Regions from separate parts of the Tunturiibacter empetritectus genome, predicted to be linked through region 1. Evidence: predicted binding sites of a transcription regulator. Region 1 holds the regulator's gene; each other region holds the start of a gene.

Region 1 (7,783 bases):
CCGCTCATCTCCGCCAGCACTTCGGTTCCATCTTTTCGCGGAAGACTCAGGTCCAGGACGATCAGGTCCGGACGATGTTCCTCCGCATGCCGCAACCCAGCCTCGCCATCGCACACCCAATCCACTTGGTGTCCCTCCAGCTTTAAACCCTTCTGGAGAAACAACCCTAAAGCTGCATCATCTTCCACAATCAGAACTCGCATTTCGTCTCCCAAGGCACAATCAAGTTGTTCAGGTCACACCGTCCAACCGAAATTGCGTTACCGTTTCGGTGGCGTGTTATTACCTTGGTGCATCCTGCTCATCCTGACAAGAGTTCTTCACAGTCTTTTTTGGGGACAATTTCAAAACGGGAATTTTCGCATTACCTCGCCAAAAACCGCTCCACGCGCGACGACACAGCTTCAGCGTCGCAGTTCATGATCAGATGCGCGCAGCTTCCCGCCGAAATGTACGTCTCTGCCCCCACAGCTTTCGCCCACTGCAGCGCAGGCTGCGGAGTCACCATGCGATCCTCCGCCGCCACAATTACCAGGAACTTCACAGGCACTTCCCGCGCAACCTCGCCGATCGTTCTTCCATGCAGCACATCGTGATGCATGATCGCCTTCGCCTGCCACACCCTGTCATTCGCGTCCTGTCGTTGCGGGGACTCGACCGTCTTCAACCATTGTGCAAACTGCGCTTTGGGAACCTCAGCATTCCGATACTGTGGCGCGCTCACAATCATCGTCCCGATCGCATTGGCAAGCTTCAACTGCGGCTCCGTCACATACCGCCCATCCTTGTAGTCGGGGTCCGACTCGATCGCATCGATCACGATCTGTTTCGACAGCAGATCAAAGCTCGTTACCTGTGGGGTCCCCACAATCGGCACCGCAAGATCGACGAACTTCGGATACAGGACCGCCCACGCAAACACCTGCTCTGCGCCCATCGACAGCCCTACCACCGCGTGCGCATGCCGCACATGCAGCACCTCGGTCAACACGCGATACTGCGCACGCACCATGTCCTCCATCGTGAACACCGGAAACTCCGGCCCATGCTGCTTTTTGCTATTCGATGGCGACGAAGAAACCCCATCCCCGAACGCATCGAAGGCCACCCCGAAGAACCGCGACGTATCCACCAGCCGGTGCCCGGTCTCGTCATTCCCGAAGAGAGGCACCAGATCCTCACTCCGTCCATTCAGCCAGGAAGGCATCACCACGACATTCGACCCATCCGCGTTTAAGGTGCCAAAGGTGCGATACCCAACCCTGCAATCCAACACCACGTTACCGTTTTCCAAAGTGCAGCTTCCCAACTCGGCAATCTTCTGTGCCTCCTCCGCCCACCCCGCGGGCACAAAGAGCACCAAGGCCATCACTAACCCGAAGAGGCGAACCAGCTTCTTAGAAGTTTTCATGGAATCAGCATATCCATATCCTCATCATCTCCATCTCCATCTCCGCTCTCTCTATCGCGAGTGCTCCTCGAATCCCCCTCGATAAAATTAACTCGAAAGATCTCCTTGCAATTCGCTTTTTATTCGCTACAATCATCCGCATGGCAATTACACGGCGACAAAAAGAGGTCATTGACTTTCTTTCCGGCTTCACCCAGAAGAATGGCTACTCGCCCTCCTACGAGGAGATCGCCAGCGGTCTGGGCCTCAGCTCCCTCGCCACCGTCCATAAACACATCACCAACCTCCAGAATAAGGGCCTCCTCCAGCGCGCGCACAATCGCAGCCGTTCGATCGACGTCCTTCCCGCGCGCAGCAGTAAAAAGGGCTCCGACCGCCTCCCGTTGCTGGGCCGCATCGCCGCTGGCAAGCCTGTAGAAGCGATCGAGAGCGCTGAGAGCATCTCCCTCTCAGACATCATCGGCAACCGCGAGGTCTTTGCTCTCGAAGTCCGAGGCGACTCCATGCGCGACGAACACATCGTCTCCGGCGACTACGTTCTGGTCGAGCGCACCCGTACCGCTCGCGAGGGCGAGATCATCGTCGCTCTGATCGACGGCTCCGACGCAACCCTCAAGCGCTTCTACCGCGAGGGCAGCATGATCCGCCTCCAACCCTCCAATACCGAGATGTCTCCCATCTACGCTCCAGCCGCCAATGTCAGCATCCAGGGCAAGGTCCTTGGGGTTCTTCGAAAGTACGCATAAATTCGCAGCCGTCCGCCTGTCCCACTGCTTCCTCCCTCCCAACTCCCTCGTCTAAACGTCGACTCTGCAACATCGGCACGCCGCCACGTAAACTTTTTCGTAGTCGACGGAACCGCGGAGCGCATTCCTGCGTAACCACACTCCGAAGACTCATATCACCAGCACCAACGGGAGCAAGCCATTGGCCACGCAGCGTAAAAACAAACGGAAGACATGGCTTTGGGTCGGCCTCAGCGTCCTGGTCTTAGCCGTCGTTCTCGGCGTGGTCGCAGCCGCCCGCGGCAACACCACAAAGTTTGAGCCCTCGCAGCTAGCCAAGGTAGAGCGTGGAGACATCGCCCGCTCCGTCGTCGCCACCGGCAAGGTTCAGCCCATCACTAAGGTAGAGGTCAAATCCAAAGCCTCAGGAATCGTCACTCGCCTCGACACCGACATCAATGCCCACGTCCATCAGGGCCAGGTTCTCGCCCAACTCGACCAGCAGGAGATCCTCGATCAGGTCGCCGCACAGAAGGCCCAACTCGCCGCAGCCGAATCAAACGCTCGCGCCGCCGAAGCCTCCATCCAGTACGACAAGGTTAACGCTGAAGCGCCCGATCTGCCGATGTACAAACACACGTACGATCGCAACCTCCAGATGTCCAAAGAGGGTGTGGTCTCCCAGCAGGCGCTCGACGACGCTCAGCAGAAGTACCTCTCTGCCGCCAACACCCGTGATAAGGCCGTCTCGCAAATCTCGGTCGACTCCTCGAAACTTCGCCAGGCAGAGGCCCAGGTAGCCCAGAACAAGGCGTCTCTGAAGCAACTCGAAGAGCAGCTCGGCTACACCACCGTCATCTCCCCTATGGACGGCACCATCCTCTCCCGCGACGTGGAGATCGGCGACGCTGTCAGCTCCATCCTCGTCCTCGGCTCAACAGCCACCCTCGTCATGACTATCGGCGATACCAACCAGGTCTACGTCCAGGGTAAGGTCGACGAGTCCGACATCGGCAAGGTCTACATGGGTCAGGCCGCCCGCATCAAAGTCGAGTCGTTCAAGGACAAGACCTTTCTCGGCAAAGTCACCAAGATCGCACCCCTCGGCGTAGAAAAGGATAACGTCACGACCTTCGAGGTCCGCGTCTCCATCGACAATCCAGGCGGCGAACTCAAAGCCAACATGACCGCCAACGCCGAGATCCTCCTCGAAGAGCACAAAAACGTCCTCACTGTACCCGAGCAGGCCGTTCTCTACGACAAAGACCGCAACGCCTCCGTCGAAGTCCCGGACCCCAAACAAAAGACCGGCCGCAAAAAGATCGACATTAAGGCCGGCATCTCCAACGGCACCAAAACCGAGATCCTTGCCGGCCTCAACCCCGGCGACACCGTCATCCTTCAGCAATAACCTGTAAGACCAGTGATATGAACCAAAGTCTGCCAGTTGAGCAGACACTGATCGCAATCTCCACCCGACGAGCTAACATCCAAATCGCAGTTACCCAGAGTCGAAAAAAGGAACGCCCATGAAGATGACAGTCTTCGCCTCCACCGCCGCAATGCTCACACTAGCTGCAGCCACAGCCTTCGCTGCCGACGGCAACTTTGAGCGCACCCTCAGCGCCGGCAGCTCCCCCAATGTCTCTGTCTCTACCGGCTCCGGCCAGATTCGTCTCCATCCCGGCTCCGTAGATCAGGTCCACATCGTCGCACACCTCCACTCCAGCCACGGTTGGATGAGTGGAGGCTCCGACACCGACAGCCGCATCCAGCAGATTATCAGCAATCCGCCCATCGTCCAGAGCGGCAATGACATCACCATCGGCGAACGCCACAACAACGACCTCTTCCGCAACATCTCCATCGACTACGACATTACCCTCCCACGCGCCTCCACCATCAACTCCACCACCGGTTCAGGCGACGTCGATATTCAGGACGTTGGAGCCTCTGTCAAAGCGCAGAGCGGCTCTGGCAACGTCCACGTTCGCGGCGTCCAGGGCATGACCACCCTTGGCACAGGCTCCGGCGATATCGAACTTCAGCAGACCGGTCCAGGCGATGTTAAGGCCGAAACGGGCTCTGGCAATATCCAGCTTCACGGCCTCAACGGAGCCCTCAAAGCCAGCACTGGCTCCGGCGACATCACTGCTGAAGGCCAGCCCGCCAGCGACTGGAAGCTCTCGACCGGCAGCGGCAACGTTCATCTCACGGTTGGCAGCGCCCACTTCAACCTCGACGCCGACACCGGTTCCGGAAACATCAGTGTCGCGCAGCCCATGACCATGCAGGGTAGCCTCAACCGTCACCACGTCAGCGCGGTCGTAGGCGGCGGCGGACCCACGCTCCGCATCGGCACTGGCTCCGGCGACATCTCCATCCAGTAGTCCTCCCCTAAACAAGAGAGACGGTGGCCGCGGGAACCAACCGCAGCCACCGTTTTTTATTTAAGTCATCCGATGCTAAGCGATGATGTTCACGCGCCCATTCTCCAGGTCATAAACTCCACCGGCCACCTTCACTCCGCTTTCTTTCATGGCTTTGGCAATCAAGGTAGAACTCTCCCGCACCAGTCTCGTCTGAAACACAACATTTGCCTTCACCGCCTGCACCACATCTCCATGCGCATCCTGCACTGCCGGCATCAGGTGCTGGTAGAGTACGCTGATCTGCCCCGGAACCTCTTTGCCCTGTACCGCTGCAGCGATCGCTCCGCAGTTCGTATGTCCAAGAATTAGAACCGCCTTCAACCCTAACACCCCCACGCCATACTCCAGGCTTGCCATCACCTCGGGTGTCACAATATTTCCTGCCACCCTTGTCACGAACACATGCCCGATGCTCTGATCAAACAATATCTCCACCGGCACGCGCGAGTCGGCGCACGAAAGTACCGCAGCAAAAGGCTCCTGCTTCAAAACCGTCTTTTCCTGCAAGATCTTTAGATCCTCAGGAAACGAAGTAATCTTTCCTGCAATGTATCGCTCATTTCCCGCCATCAGCTCTTTCATTGCCGTCTCGCCCGTCATTCCGGTCTGCGCCAGCGCTAATCGACCAAAACCCGCAACCTCCGCCGTGGCGCCAGCTGCTATCGTTCCCGCGACAAACCGCCTCCGTGTCCACTTTCCTTCAGCACTCATCGCATAGTCTCCCTTGTTGCCACAAAGCTTATACCAGCCCCGTCGTTTACCCTTAAACCATGCCTCTCGCCTCCCCACCCCGCCTCATCGTCTTCGATCTCGACGGCACCCTCATCGACTCCCGCGTCGATCTCTGCAACTCCGTCAACGCCACCTTGGCCCAGCTCGGCAAACCCACCCTCCCCGAGGCTGTCATCTCCGGCTACATCGGCGATGGAGCTTCCATGCTCGTTCGCCGCGCCATCGGCGACCCGGAAGGCGACATCACAGACGAGCAATATGTAACCCAAGCACTCACATTCTTCCTCGACTACTACCGTATTCACAAACTCGACTACACCTACGTCTACCCCGGCGTCCTCGAAGCCCTCCAAGCTATTCGCTATACACACCCCCAAACTCTCATGGCGGTACTCACCAACAAACCTGTCCATCCCTCCCGCGACATCTGCGATCACTTCGGCCTATCGCCCTTCTTCTTTCAGAACTACGGCGGCAACAGCTTTCACACCAAAAAACCCGACCCCCACGGTCTAGAAGCCCTGATCGCCGAAGCCTCCACCCTCGCTGGCCACGCCATCACTCCCGCCGAAACCATCATGGTAGGCGACACCGACATCGACGTTCTTACCGCCCGCAACTGCGGCGCCCACAGCATCGGCTGCACTTTCGGCCTCAAGCCCCACTCCCTCGAAGACGCTCCGCCTGACCACCTCGCCCACACCCCCGCCGACTGGCTTGCCTTCCTCGTCAATCCCCAACAAACCTTTTGACGCCTCCCTGACGTCCGACTATCCTCATCGGCAACTATGACTGCCACCTCAAACCCGCTCGCAACCACCTGCTGCGTAATTGGAGGTGGTCCGGCAGGCATCATGCTGGGCTTTCTCCTCGCCCGTGCCGGCGTAAAAGTTACAGTCCTCGAAAAGCACAAAGACTTCTTCCGCGACTTCCGCGGAGACACCATCCACCCCTCCACTCTTGACCTTCTCTATGAACTCGGCCTGCTCGAAAAGTTCCTCGAAGTCCCCCACTCCCAGGTTGCCGCGCTCTCCGCCATTGTTGGTGGTCATCGCTTTCCAATAGCCGACTTCTCGCACGTCCCCACCCACTGCAAGTTCATCGCCCTCATGCCCCAGTGGGACTTCCTTGACTTCCTCTCAAACGAAGCCAGCCGTTTGCCCGCCTTCACCTTGCGAATGGGCTGGGAGGCTACCGGCCTCATCCGTCAAAACGACGTCACCACCGGTGTCCGCGCTAATACACCAGAAGGTCCTGTCGAAATCCCAGCCACTCTCACCATTGGCTGCGACGGCCGCCACGCCATCTCCCGCGATGCGGGCCACCTACAACTGCAAGACGTCGGGGTTCCCGTCGATGTTCTCTGGCTCAAGATCGCCCGCCAGCCCTCCGATCCCGAAAACGCTCTCGGCTACATCAACTACGGCCGCCTCATCATCCTTATCAACCGCAACGACTACTTTCAGATCGGCTACATTATCGCCAAAGGCACCTTTCCCGCCATCCAGCAGGAAGGCATCCCCGCCTTTCAACAAAGTATCGAGCGCATCGTGCCCTTTCTCGCTGGCCGCACCTCCGAGATAGACTCCTGGGACAAGGTGAAGCTGCTCACCATCCAGGTCAACCGCCTCATCGAGTGGTCGTCGCCCGGCCTTCTCTGCATCGGCGATGCGGCCCACGCCATGTCGCCTGTCGGAGGCATCGGCATCAACATTGCGATTCAGGACGCCGTAGCCACCGCTAACATTCTCACCGAAGCGCTGCTCTCGAACACCCTCAGCCCGCACAATCTCGCTCAGGTACAGCACTACCGCGAAGGCGCCGTCCGCAACACCCAGCGCGTACAAGTCTTCGCCCATCGCATTCTCAATCGAGTCCTCCACAATCCCGGCCCCATCCACCCGCCCCTCGCACTACGCATCCTCACAAGCATCCCGGGGTTCCAGAACTTGCCCGCCCGCTTCGTAGGAGTAGGACTCCAGCCCCAGCACATCAAAGACTTCTAGCCTCTACTCAAACCCGCGATTCCAGCTCGAGATCACGCGCGTCTCCCGCTCCCACCCCATCACACTCACGCTTCCCGTCCCCAGCGCCAGCAAACTCCCGCCGGTCGCCGGCAAACCGATCCACCGCGCCGCCAGAATCCGCAAAATATGCGCATGCGCAAACAGCGCCACCTTCCCACCCTGCGGAGCAGCCGCCAGCGCTCGGGCGATCACTCCATCCGCGCGCTCCCCCACATGCTCCACCGTCTCGCCGCCGACAATCTCGTTCTTCCACACCGACCACCCCGGAATCTCCGCCTGGATCTCCTTAGTCGTCTTGCCTTCATACACGCCATAGTTCCACTCCTTCAACCCGTTCTCCACCACAGCCTGGTCGCCAAATCCCGCAATCGCGCAGGTCTCCCGCGCCCGCTGCATCGGACTCTCAAACACCGCATCGAACTTCGTCCCCTTCAAATAATCCCGCAACTCCTCCGC
Region 2 (7,783 bases), 2.2 Mb from region 1:
GCGGGTGTTACGAAGGCCCACATCGGCCTGTACTGCTACGGGCAGTCCAGCCATTAGGGGATTCGTCGTCAATTTCAAGAGTTTGATGCGGATATGCCCGTATGCCTCTACAATCCCTACTTACGTGTGAACACGTAGATTGAAAGGACGAAAAGTGGCTGAGAAGACAATAGTTGAAAAGGTTGCTGAAGCAGTTGGGTTTGGAATGGCAATGGCGGAAGATGCAGCTGGCAAGGTCAAAACGGCAGCTGGCGCGGCTGTAACCACGGTAACGGACGTGCTGAAGAAGGAGCCTTCCAAAGCGGTTGCGAGAAATAAAGCTGTCAGGAAGGTGCCCGTTGCGAAGGCTCCGAAAAAAAACGCGGCCAAAAAGGCAACTATGAAGAAGACCACTATAAAAGCCGCGACCAAGAAAGCCGTCAAGAAGGCACCCGATAAGAAGACTTTCAAGAAAGCTGCTTCCAAAAAACACCAGCAAAGAAAGCTGCGAAAAAAATCGTAAAGAAGGCCGCGAAGGAAGCTGCGCGTCGTCAGTAATAACTGTGAGGGATTATGGCAAACAACAAAGCTAAGAAGAAGGCAGTGAAGAAAGTCGAAAAAGCGGTCAGGAGAGCAGTAAAAAGAGGTGTCACCGAGGGCGCGGTCGACAAAGCGGTCTCGCTGGGTATTGTCACGGCAGACTCCAAGAAGCCCGCTCGAAAAGCTGCTGCTGAAGACGCGCGGGAATTAAAGTCGGCCTGAGTAGTCGAGCGAAAAACGATGGAGTAACCGTGACTGTGTCGGGTCGTGTCTGCAATGACCGTCACGCCCAGTTTGCGATTGTCAGAAGTTCACCCATAAGGCCGAGGGCTTATACATGCCTTCGATTAAGTCATATGCCACGCCTTCGCCTGGCTGACGCAGCGATTGTGGGCGCCGTATCACTACCATCTTGCTTCATGGATGCGCGCAATGCTGAGCGTAACAGAGTCGGCGCGCTGAGAAAATTCTGCCGGTGTTTCGCGCTTTGGCTTTGGGCCCGAGGTCATTTCAACAAATGATCCCGGTGGGGCCTAAGCACTATTGAGCATCTCTGGCCCATTATTTTTAACGTTGCCTACCAGCTGATTTGCTGGAGTCATACTCATGCCTTCCGACTCGAAAGGCCGCAGTAGATCAATGGGCGGCCGCGATTCATCATAGTCGTTTAGCCAGCGGTCATAGTCGCGCTCGTGGAGGATTACCGGCATCCGGTCATGGATCGCCGTCATCATCTCATTCGCTTCCGTCGTGACGATGGAAAATGTATCCAGCGGCTCCTGCATATCACCCGGACGTGGTCGCCATTGTGAATACAGGCCACCCATTGCAAATGGCGTATGGCCCTTCATCTCGAATTTATAAACAGGCTTCGAGGCCGACTTGGGTTTTGGCGTCTTCATCCGTGGTGGTGGCGCTCCTGGAAACAGGCCGTGTTCGCCGGGCTCTATAGCAGGAGGCTGAGGGAGACCGGGGCGTTGCAGCCATTCATAAAAACCGTCGATCGGTATCAGGCAACGTGTGTGGAGGAAAGGCCCTCTCCAGATAGGCTTATCAAGTATCGATTCGGCGCGGGCGTTGGAGGTGGTGTAAATCTTAAATGCTTTCGGGTCGGCGACTTTGGCGGGAACCAATCCCCATCTCATCGGCACCAGTTCCCTTTCCCTCGTTTCCCGGTCCGGACGGATGACTGGCTGGTAGGTGCTGGGAGCGATATTGTAATCCGCAGGCAAATGATAGCCGGGCGGCATCTTGCCCACCTTGAAAGCTTCCGCAATACGCTGTTTGTCGCCTTGGCTGTAGTAACGGCCGCACATAGCTATTCCTCGGTCTCGTCAATTGCTGTTTCGCCGCCGCGGTCAATTTCGGCCTTTCGCATTTCGATGTACTCAGTCGAGAAATCCGCTTTACGAAACATCTGTTCGATGGGATCCCAGTTTAGGTAAACAGCGATACTGACGCCATCGGAGCCCGTGAGTTCATAAGCGATATCCACTCGTTTGATTATGATTTTTTCTAATGCATCGCTGATCATGTGGTGCTCCGGGCTGGGATTTGGGAATCGGGTTTAGCTAACTCAAGCTTCATTGCATCTGTTGACAGCCGTCACCATGGTCCACTAGAGCCAGGTAACACGGTTTCATAATTTCTGCAGCAGTTTGAACGCTTCTCTGCCCCTAGACGGTCCACTACCAAACTCTTTGACTTTTCTGTTGGATGCAAATCGGCGTTTATTCGGCGGAAATTGCTATCCAGAGTGAACCTCTGTCTACGGTTATTCCATAAATCACGCCCAACCTGCTTCAGCTCCTATACCGACAGTACATTTTTTGCCTTAAATAATCGGCATAGAATCAATTACCTAAATGATTTGTTGCCCAATTTTGGAGGCAAGGGCGGTTGCGTTTTCAAATGTAATAGGCGAAGATTTGGCGAAGGTTGTTCACGATGCCGTCATCCTCTGCCCTCCGTATTCAAGTCGAAAGTACCCTCGCCAATAAGATCCCTTCTGCCCTGACTCCGGTTGCGAAGATGGTCCGACCCGTAGTCTCTTCAGGGGTTGCGCCGGTAGATGATCTCTTACAAGGTGGTTTCCGGATCGGATCAGTCAGCGAGATCACCGGTCCAGATTGTTCCGGCCGGACCTCCCTGGCGCAATCCCTTATTGCGCGGGTCGTCGAAAGTGGCAAAGTTGCCGCCTGGATAGATGTATCGGACACCTTCGACCCGGCCTCTGCTGCTGCAGCCGGCATCGATCTGCGGCGGCTTCTTTGGGTACGTTGCGGGGTACCGGAAAATTCTAATCCGGAACAGGCCCGCGATTTCGCGCTTCCAAACGCATACCTGATTCCTGGAACACCAAAGAAAGGTATTCATGGAGGCGGCTGTGGCACTCATCCTCGGCATGAAGCCAAGGGCCTCTCTTTGGCTGTCAGCGGTCTGCTTCAGACCGAGGCGCTGAATCCACGGTGTGCGGAACCGCAACGAAAGACGCGCCCTATTCAGGTCACCTATGCTCCGGCTTCTCAGCCTGTGGTATCTCCAGTGCGGAGGCGATCCGCACTCGGCCAGTACCAGCGGATTGAACAGGGTCTGAAGAGCGCCGACTTGATCCTGCAGGCCGGCGGATTCGGTGCCATCGTGCTCGATCTTGGAAGCATCGCGCCAGAGTTCGTGTCGCGCGTAGAGCTAGGGACATGGCATCGGTATCGCGTAGCGGCAGAACGGACGCAGTCGAGCATCGTTCTTTTGACCCAGTATGTCTGTGCCAAGAGTAGCGCAGAACTCTTGTTGCGTCTGCATACTCCAAGGATGCTCCGCGAGGAGACAACCGTGTTCTCCGGAACACAGCCGAAGGCAGAGGTCACGCGGCATCGCTTCCAAGAGCGAGGAAGTAATATCCTCCCGATTCGTAAGCCTCCCCAGAACGTCACGACAGCTTGCTGGCAAAACCGCGTGACCTGGGCAGGTCAGCGATGACAAACGAAGCTTCTCTCTACGCCTGCCTCTATGTGCGGGAGTTTCCCGCACAGTCGCTCCTACGGCTGAGACCGGAATTACGTGGTGCAGCCTGCGTCGTCATGACTGGCGAAGTGCCCAGCGAAAAGGTCTGCTCGCTAAACACCAAGGCCCGGCTTGCTGGCATGAAGCACCGCATGTCTCGCGTCGAAATAGAAACGTTCGCCAATCCAATCATCATGCGTCGGTCCACTGTCGCGGAAAGCATGACGAAGGCTGCGTTGCTTGAGGTAGCCGGAAGCTTCTCGCCGCAGGTGGAGGACCGAAGCGAAGATACAGCGTTCCTCTGTGGCATCGACATTACGGGAACGCGAAGTTTGTTCGGACCACCTGAGCAATTAGGCAGAAGCCTCATCACACAGATCCGAGCCAGCGGCATGTCCGCGAGCGTCGCAGTCAGCACGAACTTCCATACGGCTGTGAGCCTCGCGAAGGGATTCTCACGGCGAGCCTCGGTGCAGGTTGTCGCGTTGGGTGAGGAAGCGGCCGCGTTGTCATCTTTACCGCTGACTGTTCTTGCAGTGTCTGACACTCAATTGGAAACCTTCGCATCGTGGGGCATCTACAGACTTGGAGAGTTGGCAACCCTTCCTGAGAAAGAACTGATCTCCCGTATGGGCCAGGACGGCAAGCGACTCCGGCAGATGGCAGCAGGATCGCTGCCCCACCTCTTCCAAGCGGCGGAGCCAGTGTTTCGGCTTGAAGACAGACTGGAACTGGATTCGCCACTCGATGTCCTGGAATCGCTCCTCTTTGGTATCGCGATGATGCTGGATCAACTCATCGCGCGTGTGTCAGCGCGCGTTCTCGCGTTGGCTTCTGTGACTGTTACGTTGGACCTCGAAGGCAGCGGCACTCATGAGCGGACGGTACGTCCCGCATTGCCAACAAATGACAAGCAACTCTGGATCAAACTGCTCCACCTTGATCTTGAGGCCCATCCACCACGGGCAGCGATTCTCGCTGTCGGACTGCGTGCGGACTCCGGCTCTACCAGCAAGGTTCAGCTCGGACTGTTTTCTCCTCAGTTGCCGGAAGCAGGCCGGCTGGATATCACGCTAGCGCGTCTGTCGGCGCTCGTGGGAGAAGGCAATGTCGGATCTCCGGCTCTCCCCGATCAACATCTCCCGGGTAGCTTCCGTATCGAGCCATTCACCCTGCCGTCAGGAGACGCAACTATCACGGCATCCCCGATGTCGCGAGTCTCCCTTCGGCAACTGCGTCCACCCGAGCCGATAGCCGTCATGTTGAAGGATGCGCGGCCCAAGAGTCTACGCTTTCGCACCCGGCGCTATGTGGTCGAGCATCTCTATGGGCCGTGGTTCGCAAGCGGCGCATGGTGGAGTCGAGATCGTTACGGAATGGAACAGTGGGATCTCGATGCGCGTAGTGAGGATGGATCACTCCTGTGCTGCTGCGTGGTGCGGGACAGGGTAAGAAATCGATGGCAGATGGAGGCACTCTATGACTAACCCCTATGTCGAACTCCATAGCGCGAGCGCGTTCTCGTTCCTTCAGGGAGCCTCCCAACCCGAAAAGTTGGTAGAGCGTGCAGTTGGAATAGAGATGCCTGCAATGGCGTTGCTCGATCATAACGGCGTCTATGGCTCAGCCCGCTTCCACACCTCTGCGAAACGAAATAGCATTCGAGCCCATGTTGGGGCTGAGATCGCGGTTCCTAACCTCGGTACTCGTCTTACCCCTCCGAAATGGCTCCCGCACCAACACATTGCGGAGCCTGTGCGACTGCCTCTCCTATGCGAGTCACGGGAGGGGTATCAGAATCTTTGCCAGCTCATCACACGCTTCAAAATGAGAGAGAAGAGCAAGGGAGATGGGTCAGCGAAGCTCGAAGAAATGCAGGATTACTCGCGTGGTCTGGTCTGCCTGACAGGTGGCGATGAAGGGCCGCTCGCCTCGGCCTTGGCGCGCGGCGGCGAGACCGCTGGGCGCGATGTGGTTGAGCGTATGGTCCGCGTCTTTGGTCCCCAGAATGTCTACGTGGAATTGCAACGACATCACGAGCGCGAGGAAGAGTGGCGCAATCAAGCAGCGATTCGTATTGCTAGTTCTCTGAAGCTGCCACTGCTGGCCACAAATGGAGTGCGCTATGCGCACGCCTATGACCGCGAAATTCTTGACCTCTTCACATCGATTCGGAACCACACAGAACTTGATCTCGCGGGGCGACTCTTATCCGAGAACAGCCAACGCCATCTCCGTTCGGCCTCCGAGATGGCGACGCTTTTCGCTGATTTGAATTGTGCTGTGGCTAACACTGTCGAATTATCCAATCGTCTTGAATTTCAGTTGGGTGACCTGGGATACGAGTTTCCGCGCTATCCGGTGCCGGACGGCGAGACAATGGACAGCTTTCTCCGGAAACGTGTGTCCGAGGGAGTTACGAAGCGTTACGGGGCAAAAAGCAATTCGGGACTTTTCGAACGTGCGAAGAAGCAAGTCGAGCATGAACTTGCATTGATTGCAAAGCTTGGTTTTGCAGGATATTTCCTTATTGTCTGGGACATCGTCTGCTTCTGTAAGCGGAACAATATTCTCATTCAGGGGCGCGGGAGCGCGGCTAACTCCGCGGTCTGTTATGCCTTGGAGATCACGGCGGTCGATCCGGTTGGAATGGAACTGCTCTTTGAGAGATTCCTGAGCGAGAGTCGCGGCGAGTGGCCGGACATTGATCTCGATCTGCCTTCGGAAGACAAACGGGAACAAGCCATTCAGCATGTTTACCAACGGTACGGTGAACTGGGTGCAGCCATGTGCGCTAACGTGATTACCTATCGCGGAAAGTCGTCAGCGCGTGAAGTCGGGAAGACGCTCGGGTTTGATCGTGAATCACTTCAGAGGCTATCGAGTCTCGTTAGCCACTTCGAGTGGCGTGGACCAACCGACACGATGGCGCACTCGTTTCGCAATGCTGGCTTCGATATCAAGCATCCGCGTATCGCGAAATATCTTGAACTCTGTATGCGCATCCAGGATCTTCCGCGTCATCTGGGGCAACACTCGGGCGGCATGATTATCTGCCAGGGGCAACTAGATCGCGTGGTTCCGCTGGAGCGAGCCTCCATGCCGGGCCGCACCGTCGTGCAGTGGGACAAGGAAGACTGCGCCGACCTCGGCATCATCAAAGTCGATCTGCTCGGGCTCGGCATGATGGCCGTGCTCAAGGATTGCGTCGAGCTAATCCCTGAGCACTATGGTGACCCCGTAGATCTTTCCGACTTGCCCGAAGATACGGAAGTGTATCGGGCATTGCAGAGGGCCGACACGATCGGTATGTTTCAGGTTGAGAGCCGTGCACAGATGGCGTCTCTACCTCGAAACAAGCCAGAGAAGTTCTATGACGTAGTGGTGCAGGTTGCCATCATTCGCCCTGGGCCCATCGTCGGCAAGATGATGCATCCCTACATGCGGAGACGACAGAAGAAAGAAGAGATCACCTATCCTCACCCCTCCCTCGAAAGCACACTAAAACGCACTCTAGGGGTGCCGCTTTTTCAGGAACAATTGCTCCGCATGGCGATGACGGTTGCGAACTTCACAGGTGCGGAGGCAGAAGAATTACGCCGCGCAGTAGGAATGCGCCGATCCTGGGAGCGCATGAAGAATCTTGAAGGCAAGCTCCGGGCCGGAATGACCGCAAACGGCCTCGACACGGCAACCCAGGAAAACATCATCCAGAACATCAGTTCCTTCGCGCTCTATGGATTTCCTGAGTCGCACGCGGCGAGCTTCGCTCTGATCGCGTACGCTTCGGCGTACCTCAAGATAAAGTATCTCGCTGCCTTCACTTGCGCGATTCTGAATAACCAGCCGATGGGCTTTTATAGTCCAGCCGTCTTGATCGAAGATGCTCGGCGTCATGGGCTCCGTGTTAAACCAATAAATATTCAGGTATCGGGATGGGCTTGTACGCTGGAACGCGAACCGGACTATTCGCTCTCGCTTAGGCTTGGTCTGGGCTATGCGAAAGGTCTTCGGCGACATGCTGCGGAAGCGGTTGTCAGCGCCCGCGACGCAAGTCGATTCAGTTCTGTCGAGGATGTTGCTTTACGTGTACCTGTTTTGAACCGGAAGGAGCTGGCTTTGCTCGCGCGTGTGGGCGCGATGAATGGTATTGACGGAGTGCAGCATCGGCGCGACGCACTCTGGCAAGTAGAACGGGCTGGCAAGCTGGAAGGACCTTTGCTCAGTCAGCAAAGCGATTGGCTCCAGGAAAACAGCAAAA
Region 3 (7,783 bases), 1.5 Mb from region 1:
TCGCTATGTTCGCTGGCCCTGCTGAACTGATTCGAGCTAGACGCCTTTCCTGACAGGCTCCCAGATGAACTTGTGAATCTGTAGCGACAAACGAGCGTCGATTCCATCGGCCATCATCCACTCCACAAGGATGCGAGGATCGAGAATGGCGTTGTCGGTTGTTCGGAGCAAGCTCGGAGCCTTATTGAAGGCCGGGCTCAAAAGGATCTGGCCAGCCTTCTCATGGAGACCATGAGCGCGAATAAAGTCGCGTGCGAAATCGTAGTCTGTTCGATTCGAGATCACGAACTTTATCTCGTCATTTTTTGTGAGTGCGTCGAGATTCTCCATACGAAAGCTGTTGGCTGCGCTGCCCGCCCCAGGGCATTTGACGTCGACAATCTTGTGAACCGCCTTGGGAACATCCGCCAAAGGACGTTCGCCACTGGTCTCCATCATCAAGATGTAGTTCTGCGCTAGCAGCCGCTCCATCAACGGCAGGAGTTCCTTGGCCTGAAGCATGGGTTCTCCGCCAGTAAACTCGATGAGACGACAAGGAGCAAGAGCTTCAATCTGCGCGACGATCTCATCGGCGGTGTACGCCTTACCGCCCGAGAAGGTGTACTCGGAGTCACACCAGACACAACGAAGATTGCAGCCCGCAAGACGGACAAAGATGCATGGGAGGCCAGCAAAGGACGACTCGCCCTGGACGGATTTGTAAAGTTCGATTAGATGCATTTCATGTCGAAAGATACTTCAATGGCAAAGGGAGAGGAGTGCCCGAACCAATGAGTTTCACTACTCGTAGTAGCGGGCAAAGCTCGTGTCGGTCTCGTAGAGGGTGCAGTCCTTCACGCGAACCCGTCCACCGGTCATCTCATGAAGCTGACTGCTCGTCTGTTCGTAAAAGTATTTGGCAAGGTTCTCGGCACTCGGATTGATCTCTTTGTCAAAGGGCGCAAGGTCGTTGATCATGAAATGGTCAAGATAATCGACAGTGGGGCGCATCACCTGCTTAAGCAGTTTGAAATCTAGCAGCATTCCAGCTTCGTCAAGCTTTTCACCAACAAGCGTGACGAAGACTTTGTAGTTGTGCCCATGCGGGTTCTCGCACTTGCCTCGGTAGTTACGGAGGTAGTGGCCGGAAGAAAAGCCGGCTTCTACAGTTACTTCGAACATGGTTCTAGGAATCCCTTCGATCTTTCAGTGCCGCGTCTGGAGGAGTGTGAGGTGGGCTGAGGACGTGGCGGCAGCCTCTCTTCGATTGTACCGTTTTGCGCGGACGGACGGGCTAGCGGCGGCGTTTTGCTCGGCGGCTTTCCTCGTCGCGGCGCTCAGCCTGCTCGAAGAGCGACGAGAGGATGCCGGCAAGCGCAACCAGCAGGCCAACCACAAAGAGGCCAAGGCCCATGGTGCGCCAGAGAGAGACATCGCCCGGAGACCCGGGCTGCTGCGCGATGTTGGTGTACGCAACGCCACAGGAGATGAAAGCAAACAAAACAAGACTGCCAGCGAGGATATAGAGGTTGCGTCCCATGCGAATAGTCCTATTTTACGGTGAGAGCGGTACGCGCGGACTACTTCAGCTTGTAGATGCGAGCCTCCCAGCCTGCAAGATTGAAGGTATCGGTAACAAGGCCCGCAGAATCGAGATTAGACAAAACAAGAGAATCCACCTTGACTTTAGCTGGTAGGGTATACGCCACAGGGCCTGAGCTAAAGTTCAAGACAACGAGATATCGATCCGACCCAAGAGCGCGAGTGTAGGCAAAAATAGACTTATTCTCCGGGTCAAGATCTTTGTACTCGCCATAGACGAATGCCTGGTGGGCATGACGAAGATCGATCAGCTTCCGGGTGTAGTTGTAGATAGAATTCGGATCGGCTACTTCGGCGTTGGCGTTGATCTGCGTGTAGTTTGGATTCTCAGCAAGCCAGGGCTTAGCTGCCGTCGTGAAGCCGCCATTCGCAGACTCGTCCCACTGCATCGGAGTTCGCGAGTTGTCTCGACTCGTATGTCGAAGGTCGGCAATAAAAGTCTCCTCGGGAATCTTGCCAGTCAGAACATTTGCCTTATAAGCATTCTTGACTTCAATGTCGTCGAAGTCATTAATGCTGCGGAAAGGGTAGTTGGTCATTCCGAGCTCGTCCCCCTGGTAAAGGAACGGCGTTCCGCGGAGAGTAAGCAGCATCGTCGCAAGCAATTTAGCAGAAGGAACGCGGAACTCCGGAGAGTCGTCGCCAAACGTCGAGACAATGCGCGGATTGTCGTGGTTGGAAAGAAAGACCGTATCCCAACTATGGATGCCAAGCACTTCCGCATGGCGGGCATAGATCGCCTTAAGCGCAAGCAGATCGAAGGGCTTCAGCTTGATGCCCTCGCGGTTAGAACGAATGGCATCGAAATTGAAGATCATGTTCAGTTCGTGTCGGTTGTCGCCCACCATGAGCGGAGTCTGTTCCAGGGAGATGCCAAGAGCTTCGCCTACCGTCATCACGTCATACTTGGCCATGACGTTGCGATTCATCTCCTGCAGGTAGTCATGCATGTGGGGCCCATTGGCGTAGGCGTTGCCGTAGTTGTGAAGTTGGTCAGGAGTCAGATCCGGGAAGGCCGGATTCTTCGAGATCAGCGGAATCACGTCCATACGAAAGCCATCGACGCCCTTGTCGAGCCAGAATCGCATAAGGCTGTAAACCTCTTCGCGAACCTTGGGATTGTCCCAGTTGAGATCAGGTTGTTTTACCGCGAAGTAGTGGAGATAATACTGCTCAGTCGCAGAATCGAACTGCCACGCAGAGCCGGAGAAGAACGACGGATCGTTGTTTGGCGGCAGCATCCTTGTCTTACCATCCGGACCGGCGGGGCGGGGCTTTCCATCACGCCAGAAATAATAGTCGCGGTAAGGATTGTCTTTGGATTTGCGGCTTTCAACAAACCAATGGTGTTCATCAGAGGTGTGGTTGACGACGAGGTCGATGATCAGGCGCATGTGGCGCTGTTTGATACCGGCAAGCATCGTATCGAAATCAGCCATAGTGCCGAACTCAGCCATCACTTTGCGGTAGTCGCGAATGTCATAGCCATTGTCGGCGTTGGGAGAGTCGTAATGCGGACTGAGCCAGATGACATTGACCCCAAGCTTCTGCAGATAGTCAAGCTTTGAGGTGATGCCGGGAATATCACCGATCCCGTCGCCGTTTGAGTCCTTGAAGGATCGCGGATAAATCTGATAAACCACCGCCTCCTTCCACCAGGTGGGCTGGTAACCGTTCACAAGAGCGGGAGTGGACGTCAGGCTCTGAGACTGCAGCAAGGTCATAGGCGCTAAAGTAGCCAGGAATAGAGCGAAGGTGGTGAGAATAGGTGGCTTCACCGGACTATGCTCTACGCATCGATCAAGTCAGTCAAGCGCGAGTCAGTCAAGCGGGACGCTCGAAGAACTGTTCGACGTCTGTAATCTCCTGTGTGAGCCGGTAGGGCGGAAGAGATTCGAGAAATATGCGCCCGTAACGCTGACGCTGGATTCGCGGGTCAAGGAGCATCAGAACACCCCGATCGTTGAGCGAGCGGATCAGACGTCCAAACCCCTGCTTGAGCGTAATAACAGCATTCGGAATCTGGTAGTCAAAAAAAGGTTTGCCCCCAAGTGCTTCGATGGCCTCCATCCGCGCCTCAACGATCGGGTCGGAGGGAACAGCAAACGGAAGGCGATCAATGATGACACAGGATAGTTGCTCCCCTTGCACGTCTACTCCTTGCCAGAAGCTCGAAGTCCCAAACAGAACGGCGTTAGGCGTATCGCGGAACTGCTGCAACAAGACGTGGCGCGGCGCAGTGCCGTGTAACAACAGCGGATAAGGAAGTTCGATAAGCAGCCGCTCATACGTGTTGCGCATCTGCGCGTAGCTGGTAAAGAGGCAGAAGGCGCGACCCTTCGTAATCTCAAGGACGCGACGAATGCGCTCGGCCGCACGTTCGGGAAAATCTGGCTCGCGCGGGTCGGGCATGTTGGGCGGAAGGTAGAGCAGCGCCTGCTTTTCGTAATTAAAGTGCGACGAAACGATCAGCTCTCGAGCCGAAGTAAGTCCGAGGCGTCTGCGAATGTGATCGAATCCTCCCGAGACGGTAAGCGTCGCCGAAGTGAGAATGATTGAGCTGTAGCTATCGAAGAGCGATGTGGTGAGCAACTCGGAGACATCAATGGGAGTCGCCTGCAGATGTGTGTGAAAGCTCGCTTGCCCTGTTCCACGCGCAAAGTTCCGCACCCCGCCGGCGGCGCGACGCTCGATCCAAAAGACGGTGTTTCGATCCGTCGATTCAAGCAAGAAGGCCAAATGAGCGCGAATGTCAGCCGCACGCTTACGTAGGCCAGAGGCCTCCTCAACATTCTTGAGGTAATCGAGTTCACCTTCGAGTCGAGTCAGTGCATTCAGGGTGGCCGTATAGGTATCGCCGCTCTCCTCTAGAAAAGCTTCGCGGTGAAGAAAGGGCATGCGCCCCCCGCCATTCGGCATCCCCATAGGATCCGTCGGAAGAACAGAGAAGAACAGGCGCGAGCGGTCTTTCAGAGTCGCGCAGGCGCTCTCGATCGCTGATGTGCTGGCCTGTTTTGCCTTGAGCATCATCTCCACATCGCGCGCAAGCTCGTCAACCCGTTGAGTAGAGAGTCCAATTCCAAAATAGTTCGAGGCAATCTCTTCCAACTCATGCGCCTCATCGAAGATGACACAAGCAGCCTCAGGCAGAATGCCGGCGTCAGGTGCACCCGCTGCCTGCTGCTTGATATTTAGATCAGCAAAAAAAAGATGATGGTTGACGATGACGATATCCGACTCGAGTGCCTTGCGCCGCATCCCGGTGACAAAGCAGCGCTCCCAGTCCGGGCAGCTCTGGCCAAGGCAAACTTCAGTGCGGGCATCAAGCTTGTGCCACAGCGCGGAGGACTCTGGCAGGTGATCGAGCTCCGCCCGGTCCCCGGTCTCTGTCGTCTTCTCCCACGTAGCAATCTGATGAAACTGATCGATCTCCTCCAGGCCATTCAGAAGAGGGTTGTCCCGGAGCGCGTAGAGCTTATGCCGGCAAAGGTAGTTGGCGCGGCCCTTCATATAACAAACCTTGAGTGGGCCAAGAAGGGATTCAAGAAAGGGAACGTCCTTGAAATAAAGCTGCTCCTGCAGATTCTTGGTGCCAGTCGAGATAATGACCCGCTGGCCCCGCTCTCGGGCTAGTCGTAGGGCAGGCAAGAGGTACGCGAGCGTCTTACCCGTTCCCGTCCCCGCTTCAACAATCAGGTGACGCTTCTCCTTGAAAGCAGACTCAATAGCCCGTGCCATGTCGTACTGCCCTTGACGATGCTCAAAGGCCAGCGAAGATCGAGACAGCATACCGCCCGGAGCAAAAAAATCACGGAGATTCGGCAGATTCTCCGGCTTCACAGGCGTAATCGAGATGGGAGCGGTCGTAGACAAGGCGATTTGCTGGAGGATCGGCGGCACAGAGGCTTTGCAATTTCTATAATAGAGGGGGAAGCGAAGAATTAGCGTAATAAGCCTGGCCGCCTGATGCGTGCGCGGGAGAAAGTTGGACGTTCCGTGGCTCAGAAAGACGATAGAAAGCGGTTAGGCAAAAAGCACAGGCAGGCCAGCACGCGGCCAAAAAAAGGTCGCGCTCCAAAGTCCACCCCAACGACAGGAGCCATCGACCCGCGGAAGCGGAAGATCCTTTCGACGAAGCGAGCCGCCGTAGACAAGGCTTCGCGAGTCACCAAGCAATCTCCTGACCGGGAGAAGCGAAAGGCAATCCGCCCAGACGGACCTCCTCCCAGAAAGCCCGCGGGAGCAGTTCGTCCGAAGCTGGAGAGACCAGCCGATGGGATCGTCGGGCGACAGACGCCACGTTCGGCGAACGTCGCAGGTCGCGAGCGAATCGAGGACGACTGGCGGGATATCGAGTTGTTGGCTTCCCAGATGGTCACCGAGACCGAGCACGCAGACGCACGCGAACTGCCGTTGATCGCCATCTGTGGCCGTCCCAATGTAGGTAAGAGCACCCTCTTCAATCGCCTGACTGGTTCGCGTCGATCGATCGTAGGCGATGAACCGGGAATTACCCGCGACCGAATCTACGGCGAGATCGAGTGGATGAACCGTGCCGCAAGAATGGTCGACACGGGCGGCGTAGTACCGGACGACGAGGCTCTGATCCCGTCGGAGATCTTCCGCCAGGCAAAGGTTGGGTTGGAAGAGGCCGATGCGATTGTGATGGTCGTGGATGGTCGCACCGAGTTGGCCTCGCCCGATCTCGAACTCGCGCGACTGCTTTTGCGCGGCGGAAAACCAGTGTTTCTCGCTGTAAACAAGATGGACACCGACGCAATGCAGTCACAGGCGGAGAACTTCCGGCGCCTTGGTTTCAAAAATGTTCTCCCCATCTCGGCCGAACACGGCTCAGGAATGGGCGATCTGCTGGATGCGGTCTTCGAAGTGCTCCCCGAGCCTGAGGAGAGAATCGAAGAGCCTGAGGTGATGCTCACAGAAAGCGACGAAGCGGAAGAAGATGAAACAGGCCCGGACTTTTTCGTCTCTCCCGCTGCGACCCTCGCATCGGAAGCGTCAGAGAATACCGCGCCGAGACGCCCGCGTATGCTCCGATCACACGGCGAGTATGAGAGCCGCGAGACAAAGATCGCCATCATCGGACGACCGAACGTCGGCAAAAGCACGCTTCTCAATGCGCTCACTGGAACCGAGCGGGCCATCGTCTCACCCATCGCAGGAACCACTCGCGATGCAGTCGATGAAGTGGTGGAGCGCGACGGTCATGCGTTCCGCTTTGTCGATACCGCAGGAATTCGCCGAAAGGGCAAGACGAAGCTGATGGCCGAAAAGTTGTCCGTCATCATGGCCCGAAAACATTTGGAAGCGGCAGATGTCTCCTTGCTCGTCATCGATGCGACTGAGGGCGTTGCCGCGCTCGACGCGAACATCGGCGGCTACGCACACGAGAGTGGCCGCAGCGTAATTATCGTCGTCAACAAGTGGGATCTGATGACCCGCATCGGCAAGGATGGCATGCGCCTGTTCGACGGCAAGCCACCAGCCGATCAAAAGCTCTACGAGCAGGACGTTCGAGATAAATTAAAGTACCTCGAATATGCGCCGCTGCTATTTATCTCTGCAGCCGATGGAAAAAACATAGAGTCCGTCTTCAAAAAGGTAGAGCTGGTCGCACGTGAGAGACGCAAGCGCGTAACCACCGGCCAGATGAACCGTTTTCTGGAAAAAGTCGACTTTCAAAAAGCAAGCGTGCCGATGAACAAGCGCGTCCGGATCTACTACATGACGCAGGCTGCGGTTGCTCCTCCAACGTTCGTGCTCTTCACGGACAAGGATGTAAAGATGCACTTCTCGTTCGAGCGCTTTCTGGGCAACCAGATCCGGGAGAACTTCGGCTTTATCGGAAGCCCAATCTGGTTCAAGATCAAAGCTCGAAACAAGAAAAAAGCCGAATAGAAAATGAGAGTTAAGTGGGACTCAACTGCTGCAAAATCGCCTCGCACCACAGGCACGTAGTTGGCGGAAAGCAAGTTTTCAGATAAATGTTGCATTCTTTCCCGATCAGTGGGTAAATATCAGTCTCCCCAAGAACTTCCCAAGCTTGTTTTGGCAGACGCACGTGTAGATGCTCCACCAGGCCCGGGAACACTGAGGAAAACGCCATGAATGTAGCAGGTATTGTTACCGATTTGATCGCCGGAGGAGTAGGCGGCAATATTGCCGGCGCGTTGTTGAAGAAATT
Region 4 (7,783 bases), 1.3 Mb from region 1:
TGGCCGTGTCCCCGTTCAGTCCCAGCGGTGCCGCCTGGGTCTGCTGGGTCGCCTTCTCTTCCGCACTCGCGGGAGCAGGCGCAGCAGCCGCCTTCTCCTTCACCTTCTTTACCTTCGCCGTCTTCTTCGCTACAGCATCAACCTTTGCGCGATCACTGAAACGTGTCTTTCCAGCGACAGGCGTTGTCGCTGCAAGGGGATTCGCTCCCGTATCCGAGCTCGACTCCTGCGCCACCGTCTCCAGCGGTGCAATCGCCGTTCCAGGAGCTGCCGCCTGCGCAGAGGCAGACGAAGCCGAAGCCGCACCAGCGCCTACATCGCTCCCCGAAGCCGTCTCCTCAGGCCCTGCCGGCAAAGAGTTCCGCGGAGCCTGTCCAAACCGAACCTTCTCCCGCTTCACCTTCTTCGGCTTTGCAGGCTTTCCGTTCTTCGTCGTGGTCGTAGTCGGAGTTGCCACCGCGGCAACCGGCTTAGCCACGGGCGCCGTAGTCGTCTTCGCAGCCGTAGAGAACTTCGTGCCCCGATCAAATCTCTTCTTCTGCTGAGCCGTCTTCTTCTTCACGACCGGCGGAGCATACGCCGTAAATACCGGCTTGGTCTGCTTCGCGCTCGCGCCCGAGTCCACATATCCGGCGCGAATATCGATATAAGCCTCTTCCCGCAGCTTCGTCAGGTACGCGCGCAGCGCAGGCTGCATCTGCTCCGAGTACATCGCCTCCTGAATCTGCTGTTCAACGTCCTTAATAGGTGGCACCCCGGGAGCCACATGGTCGGTGACCTTCAAGATCACAAACCCCTGCCGCGTCCGGATCGGCGCCGTCCACTCCCCCGCCTTCAGGCTGAAGGTCTGATCCTCCAGCACCTTCGCCAGCGCCCCACGCTTGTAAAGTCCCAGATCCCCGCCCTTATCGGCGGTCGGCCCGCCAGAGTTCGCCTTCGCCAACTCCTCGAAGTTCCCACCGTCCTTCAGCTTTGCTTCAATACCGTCTGCTTTCGCCTTTGCCTGGGCAACCGCGGCATCATCGGCGTCGGCAGCCGAAGGAATCAGGATCTCGCTCAGCTTGATCTGCTCCGGCTGAACAAACTCCTGCTTATGCGCGTCGTAGTAAGCCTGTTCCTGGCCCTGCGTAATCTGCAGACGCCGGCCCACCTCATCCCGCACCACCTGCTGGGTAATCACGCTATCGCGAATCCCAGCCTTGAAGTCCTCAAAAGACACGCCTTGCTGCCGCGCCGCCTTCTCGAGGTCCTCCATCGTGTCCATGTGATTCTGCTTGCGAATCTCGTCCAGCCGACGAATTACATCCGCGTCCGCGTTGATCCCCAGCTCCTTACCTCGTGAGAGCAGCAACTGCTTATCGATCATGTCGCGCAGCAGGTTCTTCTGCCTGTCAGTAACGTCGGCAGCACTTGCCCCGCTCTGTCGGGCCTCTTCCGCAAGCTGTTGTTCTGCTCGCTCCACATCGCTCCGGCTGATGATCTGGTCGTTTACATGCACGACCACATCCTCCACAACGGTCCCATTCGGCGTAATCGGCTGAGTCACTGGTAGCGTCAACACTGGTTGCGGCGCGTTCGGAACGCTCAAAGGGCTCTGGTACCGCGGCGCTTGTGCCTGCACCACTCCCGGCAGTGTCAGCAAACCTAGCCCGCACACCACCGCAAACTGCGAAATTCTCAAGGTCATCGTCACTCGTATCTTTATCAACATCCCAACATCAAAATCCCAGCCACTGCCCGGGTCCGAACCCTTATCGCCCAACACGTCCGCCCTGTTTTTTAGACTCAACCCAGGATTGGACGGTATCCGTACTCAATTCTAACTGCCGCGCCCCGAACAAGCGAATCCCTCCTTCGGCGCAGCTCCGGCTCACCCCCGGATGCTATACTCCGTCCAAGATAGGACGTCTGTCCCAGCGCATCTTTAAGCGCCGTCTCCACCCTTTTGAGGTCACCCAAGCCCATGGCTCCCCGCACCCGCCGCGCACTCTTCTCCGCTACCGTCTTTCTGGCCACCTGCGCCGTCATCGGCTCCTTCATCAACCAGAAGGTCGCCGCCCAGTCCGCCAGCGATGAGTCCACCCTGCGCGACTCACTCCACTCCTTCACCAACGTCTACTCCCTGGTCGAGCAGAACTACGCCGAGCCCCTCAACACCGACAAGACCGACAAGGCCATCTACGACGGCGCGATTCCAGGCATGCTCCACGTCCTCGATCCCCACTCAAACTTCTACGACCCCAAAGCCTTCGCCCAGATGCGCGAAGACCAGCACGGCAAATACTACGGCGTCGGCATGACTATTCAGCCGCAGCCCACCCCAAGCGGCAAGACCAAGATCGTCGTTCTCTATCCCTTCGAAGGAACTCCCTCCTATAAAGCCGGCATCCGTCCCGGCGACGAGATCCTCACCGTCGACGGCAAATCCACTGAAGGCATGGACTCCACTGCAGTCGCCACCATGCTCAAAGGAGCACGCGGCACCCACGTCTCCGTCACCATGGTTCGCGAAGGCGCAGCCCGGCCTCTCGTCTTCGATCTCGTCCGCGACGAAATCCCCCGCCCCTCGGTTGATCTGGCCTTCCTGCTCAGCCCCGGCGTCGGCTACATCCACGTCTCCAGCTTCATCGAAACCACCAGCCACGAAGTCGGCGACGCACTCGACAAGTTCGGCGACATTCACGGCCTCGTCCTCGACCTGCGCGGTAACCCCGGCGGCCTGCTCAACGAAGCCGTCAACATGTCCGACAAGTTCCTGCAAAAGGGACAGATCGTAGTCTCCCAGCGCGGACGCGCATTCCCGGATCAGGTCTATCGCGCAACCCGCGGCGAAGAAGGTCCTAAGTTCCCCATCGTCGTTCTGGTCAACCGCAACACCGCCTCAGCCGCTGAGATCGTCTCCGGCGCCCTACAGGATCACGACCGCGCCCTCATCGTCGGCGAAACCACCTTCGGCAAGGGCCTTGTGCAGACGGTCTTTCAGATCACCGAGAACACCGGCCTCGCCCTCACCACCTATCACTACTACACGCCCTCGGGCCGCCTCATCCAGCGCAACTACGACCATGTCTCCCTCTACGACTACTACTACGTCCGCGACGACGCTGACAAAACGAAGGACAAGAGCAACCTCGAGGTCAAACTCACCGACTCCGGACGTACCGTCTACGGCGGCGGCGGAATCACTCCTGACGAGAAGATCGACAACCAGAAGTTGAACCACTTCCAGGATAGCCTCCTCATCCACTACGCCTTCTTCAACTTCAGCAAGCACTATCTCGCCAGCCACACCGTCACCAAAGACTTCACGGTCGACGATGCAGTCCTTCAACAGTTCAAGGCCTTCCTCAAGGACAATCAGGTTGACTACACCGACTCCGACATCGCCGGCGTCAGCGACTGGGTCAAGGAGAGCATCAAGAGCGAGCTCTTCACCTCGCAGTTCGGTCAACTCGAAGGTCTCAAAGTCCGCGCCGAGTGGGACCCCCAGATCGCCAAGGCAGTCACCTTCCTACCCGAAGCCCAGACCCTCGAAGATCACTCCAAGCTGGCCCAGAAGAACACCGCCAGCCGCTGAACCGTAACTCATCGACGATAGAAAAAGGCGTTCAAGCACAAGCTTGAACGCCTTTTCCATGCTTCAAAGTAATGGAGCGGGAGACCGGGATCGAACCGGCGACATTCAGCTTGGGAAGCTGACGTTCTGCCACTGAACTACTCCCGCAACGACTCCAATTATACGCAAAAGATTCAAGCAAAACTTGAGGGTTTCCCTGCTTCACTCAATCGCACCCATCAGGCACAAAGATCCGCACGCTTCGCGCACACATCAAAAGATGGCTGCCGACATCTCACTCTTCATTCTCAACCCCGAGGCCTATCATGGAGCTGAATCATGATCCGCAAGATCGTTCACGTAGATATGGACGCGTTCTATGCCTCGGTCGAGCAACGTGATGATCCGGCGCTGCGCGGAAGACCCGTCGTCGTCGCCTGGCGTGGCAAGCGATCCGTGGTCTGTGCAGCCTCCTACGAGGCCCGACGCTTCGGTGTCCACTCCGCAATGCCGGCCATTCATGCCGAACGGCTGTGTCCAGAGGCGATCTTCGTGCCGCCCGACTTCACTCGCTATCGTGCCGTATCCCGTGCCGTGCAAGAGATCTTCCAGCGCCACACCGATCTGATCGAGCCTCTCTCCCTCGACGAGGCTTATCTCGACGTCACCGAGAACAAGACCGGCCTGCCCACCGCAACGCGGGTAGCCATCACCATCCGGCAGCAGATTCACGACGAGCTCCACCTCACAGCATCCGCTGGCGTGGCGCAGAATAAATTCCTCGCCAAGATCGCCTCCGACTGGCGCAAACCAAACGGTCTCTTCGTCATTCAACCCGAGGAGGTTCAAACCTTCCTCCCTCCCCTCCCCGTAGTGCGCATTCCCGGCGTCGGCAAGGTCACCGAAACCCGCCTGAAGCAGATCGGCGTCCTCACCATCGCTGACCTGCTGGCCCTGGAATCAAGCGCCCTCGAAGCACAGTTCGGCCGCTACGGAGTACGCCTCCACGAGCTGGCCCGGGGGATCGACCACAGCAAGGTCATCCCGGACAGGCCAACCAAATCCATCTCTGCCGAAGACACCTTCGAGCGCGACATCCCCCTGTCTGAAACCGAGGAGCTCATCCGTCGTCTCGCAGAAAAAGTCTGGACCGCCTCCCGCAAAGAAGGTCGCATAGCGCGAACCGTGGTTCTAAAACTAAAGACAAGCGACTTCAGCATCCTCACCCGCAGCCACACCCCTCCCCTCCCTCCAGAATCCTGCGAGGAGCTCACCGCTATCGCTCTCTTCCTCCGAGGGCGTATAACTCTGGAACCTGCTCAACGCTTCCGTTTGGTGGGGGTCGGCCTGAGTAACTTTCGCGACGCCGAAAGCCCGCAGTCCCCTCTGTTCGACTAGATCCACATCAAACCCGCGCAACATGATCGCGAACAGCAGTGAGATAATCTCCAAAAATCTCTCTTTACAAAGCTGCCGCCATTTGAATCTCACTTCCATCTAACGCGGGTGAATGTCATAAACGAAACAAAATGTTTCGCAAGTTCAATCAACCGTGCTGGATTGGTTTAACATCGTTTTCAGACCCTTGGCTTTAGTGATGCTCCTTCAACCTGTTGCGTAGCGAGGTCATACCGTCTTGTCTCCTTTCACCGGACATTCGCCGACAGATACCTCTCAAAACAGAATCATGCCCGCATGGATCTTGCGGGGAGCAGCGTTCAGCCTGTCTTTAGTTGCCGGTACGGCCTTCGCGCAAACCCCCACCAATGTCTTCGACCCCGCAGGCACTCCGGCACGCTCCACCTTCGGCCTGTCGATGCTGGTCCTCTCTATCACGCTGGTTATATTTCTCATCGTTGCCGGCCTCTTGCTCTATGCGCTGATCCGCTTCCGCCACCGCCCGACGGACTCCAATCGCGAGCCCGCCCAGATCTACGGCAGCAACCAGATCGAGCTCTCCTGGACCGTCATTCCGATCCTGATCGTCGTTACGCTCTTCCTCACCACCACGCGCGTGATCCTCGGAACCCAGGCAATTCCCAAGCCCGCAAGCGCCATGGATGTAACCGTCATCGGCCATCAGTTTTGGTGGGAGTATCGCTATCCCAAATCCGGCGTTGTCACCGCCAACGAGCTCCACGTTCCCATCAGCGATCCCGCATCGCCTACCCCAACCTATCTCACCATGTCCTCCGCCGACGTCTCCCACAGCTTCTGGGTGCCTCGCCTCGCCGGCAAGATGGACCTAATCCCAAATCGCGTCAACACCATGTGGATCGACCCTGAAGCAACAGGCCTCTATCTCGGCCAGTGCGCCCAATACTGCGGCACCCAGCATGCCAAGATGCTCCTCCGCGTCTACGCGCAGTCCCCGCAGGAATTCGCCGCGTGGATCGAGCAGCAGAACAAACCCGCGCAACAAGAATTCCCCGGCAACCCCGCCGCGACCGAAGGCCAGGCCGTCTTCATGAAGAACGCCTGCATCAACTGCCACACCGTCAAAGGAACCGTCGCCACCGGTCGCTTCGGCCCCGATCTGACCCATCTCGCCAGCCGCGACACCATCGCCTCCGGCCCGATTCAAAACACGCCCGAGAATCTGAAGAAGTGGGTCGAGGATCCAAACACCATGAAGCCCGGCTCGCTGATGCCGGCGATGCACCTGAACGATCATGATCTCGACGTCATCACCGCTTATCTCTCTCAGCTTCACTAACCCTTTACCGGAAAGAAGCGAAGCATGACTACAACTCCCGTATTGGAAGCGATCGACGAGACACAGGAGACGCAGGGCAAGCAGCCGCTCAACGTTATCTACGAGTGGCTGACCACGGTCGATCATAAAAAGATCGGCCTGATGTACATCGTCTACGCCCTCATCTTTCTCGTCATCGGCGGCTTCGAAGCGATCCTGATGCGCATTCAGCTCGCCATTCCAAACAACCACTTCGTCTCACCGCAGGTCTTCAATCAGCTCTTCACCATGCACGGCACCACCATGGTCTTTTTCATGGGCATGCCTATCCTCTTCGGCATGGGAAACTACCTCGTCCCCCTGATGATCGGCGCGCGCGACATGGCCTTCCCACGGCTGAACGCCTTCAGCTTCTGGATCTCCGCCTTCGCCGGCCTCCTGCTCTACTTCAGTTACATCGGCGGCAGCGGCCTCTACGCCGCAGGCTCCGCGCCTGACGTCGGATGGTTCGCCTATGCCCCTCTCACCTCAAAAGTCTTCTCCCCCGGCCACAGCACCGACTACTGGACCCTCGCCGTCTTTCTCAGCGGCATAGGTAGCATAGGAACTGCACTGAACATCGTCACCACCATCCTCTGCATGCGCTGCAAGGGCATGAAGATGAGCCGCATGCCGCTGCTTCCCTGGCTCTATCTCGTCATGTCCTGCCTCGTCTTCGTCGCCGTCAGTCCGCTCACCGCCGCGCAGGTCATGCTCACGCTGGACCGCTATCTCGGCGCTCACTTCTTCGATACCCAGGCCGGCGGCTCCGCCATCTTGTGGATGCACTTCTTCTGGATCTTCGGCCACCCCGAGGTCTACGTCCTCGTACTCCCCGCCTTCGCCTTCGCCAACGAGATCATCCCCGTCTTCTCCCGCAAGGCCATGTTCGGCTACCCCGCGATGGTCGCGGCTTCGGTCTCCATCGGCTTCATCAGCCTCAGCGTCTGGGCGCACCATATGTTCACCGCCGGCCTCGGCCCCGCCGGCAACACCTTCTTCGTCTTCGCCACCATGGTCATCTCGGTGCCGACCGGCATTAAGATCTTCAACTGGCTCGCCACCATCTGGGGCGGCAAAATCATCTTCGCCGTTCCGATGATGTTTATGATCGGCTTTCTCTTCCAGTTCCTCATCGCTGGCCTCACCGGCATCATGCTCTCGGCGGCACCATTCGACTGGCAGCTCAGCGCCTCGTACTTCGTCGTCGCGCACTTCCACTACGTACTCGTCGGAGCGATCGTCTTCTCGCTCTTCAGCGCCTTCTACTACTGGTACCCCAAAGTCACCGGCAAGATGATGAGCGAAACACTCGGCAAATGGCACTTCTGGCTCTTCCTCATCGGCTTCCACCTTACCTTCGACTTCATGCACGTCCCCGGCATCCTCGGCATGCCGCGACGTATCTACACCTACGAAGCTGGCCGCGGCTGGGACACCCTGAACTTCATCATCGGTATCGGAGCCATCTTTCAGGCCGCAGGCACCCTGGT

Evidence for each region. Region 1 encodes LexA, which represses DNA repair genes until DNA is damaged. Its sites were predicted from a motif close to CANTTCGCTTTTTATTCGC; they were not measured.
Region 2: a site for LexA is predicted at 2,239-2,257, ahead of RBB75_RS06080 (recombinase RecA). Genes of this name have one in related genera too.
Region 3: a site for LexA is predicted at 5,515-5,533, ahead of RBB75_RS03400 (ATP-dependent DNA helicase). Genes of this name have one in related genera too.
Region 4: a site for LexA is predicted at 3,848-3,866, ahead of dinB (DNA polymerase IV). Genes of this name have one in related genera too.

What each region holds. Positions count from the first base shown of each region.
Region 1 is NZ_CP132932.1:4,182,941-4,190,723, reverse strand. Features, by position in the region: gene RBB75_RS17475 (response regulator transcription factor) at 1-203, opposite strand, end outside; gene RBB75_RS17470 (alpha/beta fold hydrolase) at 365-1,411, opposite strand; gene lexA (transcriptional repressor LexA) at 1,552-2,157, shown strand; gene RBB75_RS17460 (efflux RND transporter periplasmic adaptor subunit) at 2,339-3,547, shown strand; gene RBB75_RS17455 (DUF4097 family beta strand repeat-containing protein) at 3,666-4,526, shown strand; gene RBB75_RS17450 (carbonic anhydrase) at 4,602-5,279, opposite strand; gene RBB75_RS17445 (HAD family hydrolase) at 5,339-6,052, shown strand; gene RBB75_RS17440 (FAD-dependent oxidoreductase) at 6,089-7,306, shown strand; gene RBB75_RS17435 (histidine phosphatase family protein) at 7,310-7,783, opposite strand, start outside.
Region 2 is NZ_CP132932.1:1,451,540-1,459,322, forward strand. Features, by position in the region: gene RBB75_RS06055 (hypothetical protein) at 1-57, shown strand, start outside; gene RBB75_RS06060 (hypothetical protein) at 155-502, shown strand; gene RBB75_RS06065 (hypothetical protein) at 553-741, shown strand; gene RBB75_RS06070 (SOS response-associated peptidase) at 1,053-1,835, opposite strand; gene RBB75_RS06075 (hypothetical protein) at 1,838-2,053, opposite strand; gene RBB75_RS06080 (recombinase RecA) at 2,467-3,498, shown strand; gene RBB75_RS06085 (DNA polymerase Y family protein) at 3,495-5,009, shown strand; gene RBB75_RS06090 (error-prone DNA polymerase) at 5,002-7,783, shown strand, end outside.
Region 3 is NZ_CP132932.1:815,601-823,383, forward strand. Features, by position in the region: gene RBB75_RS03375 (hypothetical protein) at 1-30, shown strand, start outside; gene RBB75_RS03380 (7-carboxy-7-deazaguanine synthase QueE) at 37-720, opposite strand; gene queD (6-carboxytetrahydropterin synthase QueD) at 781-1,161, opposite strand; gene RBB75_RS03390 (hypothetical protein) at 1,274-1,519, opposite strand; gene RBB75_RS03395 (glycoside hydrolase family 13 protein) at 1,560-3,359, opposite strand; gene RBB75_RS03400 (ATP-dependent DNA helicase) at 3,406-5,454, opposite strand; gene der (ribosome biogenesis GTPase Der) at 5,578-7,497, shown strand; gene RBB75_RS03410 (hypothetical protein) at 7,704-7,783, shown strand, end outside.
Region 4 is NZ_CP132932.1:602,382-610,164, forward strand. Features, by position in the region: gene RBB75_RS02375 (peptidylprolyl isomerase) at 1-1,687, opposite strand, end outside; gene RBB75_RS02380 (S41 family peptidase) at 1,964-3,577, shown strand; tRNA gene RBB75_RS02385 (tRNA-Gly) at 3,650-3,724, opposite strand; gene dinB (DNA polymerase IV) at 3,896-4,954, shown strand; gene coxB (cytochrome c oxidase subunit II) at 5,244-6,272, shown strand; gene ctaD (cytochrome c oxidase subunit I) at 6,297-7,783, shown strand, end outside.